2 linked regions of the Ruficoccus amylovorans genome follow. The protein of the gene in region 2 binds, or shares a complex with, the protein of the main gene of each other region. Links are inferred from orthologs where the notes say so. Each region holds a gene or a part of one and is shown on either strand. Other genes may lie near its edges.

Region 1 (2,769 bases), on a different replicon or contig from region 2:
AACTGCTGGCCAGTCGCGTCTGCCCGCATTGCCGGGAGCTGGAGCCTGCCTTCGGTCGCGGGCGCCCGCTCTTTCTGGCGCGCGACGCTGGGCGGGTGCTCGTGCACGAGTTAAAATACCACCGGGGCCGCTACTTGCTGCCTGACATCGCCACCCTGGCGGCAGGCTCGTCCGGCTTTTGCCAGCATCTGGCCGGGGCGGTGCTGGTGCCGGTCCCGCTGTACCCGCGCCGGGAACGCCAGCGCGGCTACAACCAGAGCCGCTGGCTGGCAGAGGTCTTCGCGGGCGTGGCGGGGGATTTTGAACAGACGCCGGGGGAACGCTGCCAAGTGGCCGACTTGCTGACGCGCATCCGAGACACCCCTTCGCAGACGAACTTCGACCGCGCCCAGCGCGAGGTCAACATGCGGGGCGCCTTTGGCCTGAAACCGGGTTCGCGTCCGGATGTGAGTCGCCGTCATGTCCTTGTGGACGATGTGTTTACGACCGGGGCCACGCTCAACGCCTGTGCCCGCGTCTTGCGCCGGGCCGGGGTGGAACGACTGGACGTGGCAACGCTGGCCCACGGTTGACGGGATTTTCCGCCAACCTCCGAATCCTCAAACCTTCATCTCGTTTGAAAACTTGAATGATAAAATCGGGAAATATCCTGTCCTGATTGCTTTTTTACAGGAAGAACGGGAAGTGAAGAAGGCGGCACCTCCGAGCAGACTTATCGTTCTTTCCGGCCTTCCTGTTAAATCTCAGCCTTTATCAAGGCTGCTGGAAAGTGGTATGAAACTCTTAAACTCCCGGATTTTCACACTTTATTTTTCCTCCCCCTTGGTCCAATATCGGGCGCTATGTCGATTTTCGGTAAGCCGAAGTACTCCACCGTCCGCGTCAAAAAGAAGGACATACCGACCGGTCTCTGGACGAAATGTCCCGAGACTGGCGAGATCATCTTCAACAAGGAGCTGGAGCAGAACTGGATGGTTGTGCCCAAGAGCGGTTATCATTTCCCGCTCAAGGCTCGCCGCCGGATCGAACTGCTGATCGACGACGGCACCTTCGAGGAGTACGACGCCGGGCTCGTCTCCGGCGACCCGCTGGAGTTCAAGGACAGTAAGCCCTATCCGCAGCGCCTGGCCCAGGCCCAGCAAAAGACGGGCGAAAATGACGCCGTCATCTGTGGCACGGGTGAGCTTGAGGGCCTGCCGGTCAGCCTCGCGGTGATGGATTTCAGCTTTATCGGGGCGAGCATGGGCTCGGTCGTTGGTGAAAAAATCACCCGCGCCATCGAGCGGGGGCTGCAAAACAAGTGCCCGGTCATCATCGTGTGCGCCTCCGGTGGGGCCCGCATGCAGGAGGGGATTCTCAGCCTGATGCAGATGGCCAAGACCAGCGCCGCGCTCAAGCGCCTTTCCGATGCCGGGCTGCCCTACATCGCCGTCCTGACCAATCCGACCATGGCCGGGGTCATGGCCAGCTTCGCTTCGCTCGGGGATGTCATCATCGCCGAGCCCAAGGCGCTGATTGGCTTTGCCGGGCCGCGCGTGATTAAGGAAACTACCCAGCAGGACCTGCCGGCGGGCTTCCAGACCTCGGAGTTTCTGTTGGAGCACGGGTTGATCGACCAGATCGTACACCGTCACCAGATGAAGGGCCGGATCGGCTCGCTCCTGCGCGCCTTTGGCGGCCAGAGCGCGGCGGTCTAAGCGGTTTGGCCGATAAAAATCCCAGCGTCCCGGCCTGCCTGCCGGGGACTGCCATGACCGAGACCGAACGCTACCTTTACGGCCTGCGCAACCGCGGCTCCAAGTACGGGATCGAGCGCATGCGGGTTTTCGCTGAAGCTCTCGGGCACCCCGAGCGGCGCTACCCGGTGATCCACGTGGCCGGGACCAACGGCAAGGGCTCTGTCTGCGCCATGCTGGAGGCGGTTTACCGCCGTGCGGGGTACCGGACCGGGCTATTCACCTCTCCGCACCTCGTCCGCCTGGGCGAGCGGGTACAGGTCAACCGCCAGCCGCTGAGCGACGCCCAGATCGACACCTATGTTGCCCGGCTCCGCGTGGCGGGCGAGGCCCTCGCGGCCAAAGATCCGCTTAACCATCCCACGTTTTTCGAATTCATGGCGGGCATGGGGATGGAGCACTTCGCCGAGGAGCGGGTGGATGTGGCCATCCTTGAAACCGGCCTCGGCGGGCGGCTCGACGCGACCAATGTCGTCGATCCGGAGGTCTCGGTCATCACTTCGATCAGCCTCGACCACACGGATATTCTGGGCGACACGCTGGCGGTTATTGCCGGGGAAAAAGCGGGCATCATCAAACCGGGCCGCCCGGTGGTGATCGGCTGCCTGCCCCCGGAGGCCGAGGCCGTCATCCGCGAAGTGGCCGCGACCCGCGGCTGCGTGGTCCACAGTGTGCGGGAGACTTTCGGCGGGGCGGAGAATTTCCCCTCGACCAACCTCGAGGGCAATTTCCAGCGGCACAACGCGGCGGTGGCCTCGCTTGTCGTGCGTCTGCTTCAAGGGCGCTTCCGGGTCACACAGGCGGTGGTGGAAGCCGCTCTGCACGAGGTGGATTGGGCCGGACGCTGGCAGCGGGTCCGCCTCAACGACGGACGCCTGCTGATCCTCGACAGTTCGCACAACCCCGAAGGGGCCGGTGCGCTGGAGGATAATCTTTCGCGACTCATCGCTGCCACAGGACGTAAGCCGATCATCCTGACCGGCATCCTCGGTGAGGAGCGGGCGGCTGCGCTGCTCCCGGTTATGGCCCGCCA
Region 2 (3,361 bases):
GCAGAACCCCACCGGGCAGACCCCGCTGACTTCGGACCAGAGCGGCCTTTTTAACGTGCTCGAAGAAGTTCCCGAAGAAGTTCCCAAGCTTGGCGGGGCAGGCAATTGAGGTGTTTTTTGTGTCTTTTTGTGGTCCGTGGCAGACCCTGCCGCGCCCCCGTAGTGCCGGTTTAGCGGCTTCGCGGCACGCGTCAGGCGTGATTTGCGCTTTTTCTCCTCCGGAAAATGAAAAAAACGTGTGACAACAAAACGTTGCCCGCCGGGGAAAAATTCTCCTAGTCTGTGGGCTTTCATCCTCCCGTACCGGTTTGCACCCGGTTGCGGCACGCACTTTTTGGACCCAAAAAACCTTTTGCCGATATGGATCTCAAGGAAATCAAACATATCATCGACCTGATGAAGCGCTCGGACCTGACCGAGTTTGAAATCGAGGAAAAGGACCTGAAGCTTCGCATCTGCCGCGAGTCGCAGAAGCCTGTCATGTACGCGCCCGCCCCGGCTCCCGTGGCTGCGCCCGCCGCACCTGCGGCGGCTCCGGCCCCGACGGTCTCCGTCGGCCCGGCCAAGCCGAAGGAAGAGCCCGGCACCCAGTTTATCAAGTCGCCCATGGTGGGAACTTTCTACCGCGCACCCGGTCCGGATAGCTCGGCCTTCGTCGAGGTCGGCGCCGAGGTCAAGGCTGACTCCGTGGTCTGCATCATCGAGGCCATGAAGGTCATGAACGAGATCCACGCTGAGGCCAAGGGCAAGATACTCGAAATCCTGGTCGAGAACGGCCAGTCCGTCGAGTACGGCCAGCCACTGTTCAAAATCAAGGCTTCCTGAGCTTCTTCCGCCCAATGTTCATCCTGCAGCCGCGCCGTCTCCCGGCGCGACCGCCCGAGCACCCATGATTAAGAAAATCCTTATTGCCAACCGTGGCGAAATCGCCCTGCGCATCGTGCGCGCCTGCCGCGAACTGGGCGTCAAGACCCTCGCCGTCTATTCCGAGGCCGACGAGCAGTCCCTGCACGTGCAACTGGCTGACGAGGCCATTTGCATCGGCCCGGCGGCGTCCTCCGAGAGCTACCTCAAGGCCGACCGCATCATCAGCGCGGCCGAGATCGCCGATGTGGACGCGATTCACCCCGGATTCGGCTTTCTGTCGGAAAACGCGGAGTTCGCCGAGCAGTGCGAGAGCTGCAACATCAAGTTTATCGGGCCGAACTCCTCCACCATTCGCCTGATGGGCGACAAGGCGATGGCCAAGTCTGTGGCCAAAAAAGCCAAGGCTCCGGTTATCCCCGGCAGTGACGGCCCCGTGGACTCCGAGACCGAGGCGCTCAAGCTGGCCAAGCAGATCGGCTTCCCCGTCATCATCAAGGCCGTGGCCGGCGGCGGTGGCAAAGGCATGCGCCTGGCCCACAATGCCGTGGCCTTTGCCCGCGAGTTTGAAATGGCCCGCAACGAGGCGCTTAAGGCCTTCGGTAACGGTTCGGTCTATGTGGAGAAGTTCATCGAGAACCCGCGCCACATCGAATTCCAGCTCCTGGCCGACGAGCACGGCAAGGTCATCCACCTGGGAGAGCGTGACTGCTCCGTGCAGCGCCGCTACCAAAAAGTGGTCGAAGAGGCCCCGTCGCCCTTCGTCGATGAGAAGCTGCGGGCAAAAATGGGTAAGGCCGCTGTCGCTATCGCTGAAGCTTGCGGCTACCAGAATGCCGGGACCGTCGAGTTCCTCGTCGATAAAAACGGCGACTTCTATTTCATCGAGATGAACACCCGGATCCAGGTGGAGCACGGCGTGACCGAAGAGGTCACCGGCTACGATCTGGTCAAGCGTCAGATCGCCATCGCCGCCGGGGAAAAGCTCGACCTGGACCAGAAGGACGTGCGCTTCATCCGCCACGCCATCGAGTGCCGCATCAACGCCGAAGACCCGGCCCGCAACTTCGCTCCGTGCCCCGGCCAGATCGACCTTTACTACCCGCCCGGCGGCCACGGTGTGCGTATCGACTCGCACATCTACGGCGGCTACGTCGTGCCCCCGTACTACGACAGCATGATCTCGAAGGTCATCTCCTACGGGCAGAGCCGTGAGATCGCCATTGACCGTATGTACCGCGCCCTCAACGAATACATCATCCGCGGCATCCGCACCTCGATCCCCTTCTGCGCCGCCATCATGAAAGACCCGGTCTTCCGTTCCGGCGAGGCCACCACGAAATTCGTGGGCGACTTCATGGAGCGCACGCCAAAGGACCTTTTCGCCCCCTCCGACGATCTCTAAGGCCTCCCGAGGAGGTGCCAATTTTTGCTTTGCCGAGCACTTGAAAGCCATCAATAGTCTTCCCGGCGCTTGCGCATAGCTTCTCCATTTCTGATCTAATCCTTAACCGAAACCGTACCATGCCACCTAAACAACCGTCCCTGCCCGCTGACGAACCGGATCCCAACTCCATTCCTGTCCCGCTCGAAGCGACGGAAAACTCCGACGAGATCCACATCAACATCCCGGTCGTGGCCAACATCGTCAAGATGGCTGCGCTCCAGGTGGACGGTGTGTACTCCGTGGGAGGCACCTTTGCCGACGGCCTGTGGGAAACTCTCGGTGCCAAGAAAATGGACCGTGGCGTGGAGGTTCGCGAGGACGAGGCGGAGAACTACCTGATCCAAATCCACGTGGAGATGCGCTTCGGCGTGAGCATCGCCAGCACGGCCAAGGTCGTCCAGCAGGCGATCCGCGATCAGGTCGAGGCCATGACCAGCAAGGGCGTGGCCAAGGTGGAAGTTTTTGTTGACGGTGTGCGCATGGAGCAACCCGAGTCGGCCCGACCAAAGACCGACCACTGGGACCATCCCCACACCGACTAACCTCACCCCTGACATATGCTCGGCAAGCTGGAGAGTTTTTATCAGACGCAGATCGAGCCTTATCTGCACGACCGTGTGCTCGTCGTCTGCACGGCCATCGTCCTGCTGATTGTGTTGCTGGGCTTTTGCGCCCTGCGCCGCCGTCGTGGATCGATCCGCGTTTTTAAGACGACTTCGGGCCGGGTCGAGGTGACGCGCAGCGCCATCCGTGACCTCGTGCTCAACGCCTGCCACTACGTCCACACCCCGCGCAAGCCGAAGGTGCGGATCAAGGCCGGACGCGGACGGCTCTACATTTACATCGGCCTGCGCCTGAACGAGGACCAGCGGCTGAATGAAGTTGCCAGCCAATTGCAGATGCGGATCGAGGACATCCTCCAGAATACGCTCAACCTCGACCGTCGCAGTGTGCGCATCGACGTGGGCCTGAAGGGGATTCGCCGCGTCAAGCCTTCTGCGGCCGGGGAATCTGCCTCCGAGGAGGCCTTGGTGCCGGTTCCGGCGGTCG

What was found.
Region 1: the proteins of accC (region 2) and accD are in contact, whole or in part, in a solved structure (PDB 8UXZ), measured with the Escherichia coli proteins. The link is inferred for Ruficoccus amylovorans from one-to-one orthologs.

The regions. Positions count from the first base shown.
Region 1 is NZ_JACHVB010000021.1:79,212-81,980, forward strand. It holds accD (acetyl-CoA carboxylase, carboxyltransferase subunit beta), read left to right. Parts: upstream 1-842; coding sequence 843-1,697; downstream 1,698-2,769. Other genes in the region: H5P28_RS08760 (ComF family protein), read left to right, coding at 1-572; H5P28_RS08770 (bifunctional folylpolyglutamate synthase/dihydrofolate synthase), read left to right, coding at 1,751-2,769.
Region 2 is NZ_JACHVB010000064.1:35,519-38,879, forward strand. What follows is about bases 234-3,079. They hold accC (acetyl-CoA carboxylase biotin carboxylase subunit), read left to right. Parts: upstream 234-889; coding sequence 890-2,269; downstream 2,270-3,079. Other genes in these bases: accB (acetyl-CoA carboxylase biotin carboxyl carrier protein), read left to right, coding at 361-825; H5P28_RS18795 (Asp23/Gls24 family envelope stress response protein), read left to right, coding at 2,389-2,853; amaP (alkaline shock response membrane anchor protein AmaP), read left to right, coding at 2,869-3,079. Outside these bases: H5P28_RS18780 (AsmA-like C-terminal region-containing protein), read left to right, coding at 1-109; more of amaP, read left to right, coding at 3,080-3,361. UniProt on the Escherichia coli protein: This protein is a component of the acetyl coenzyme A carboxylase complex; first, biotin carboxylase catalyzes the carboxylation of the carrier protein and then the transcarboxylase transfers the carboxyl group to form malonyl-CoA.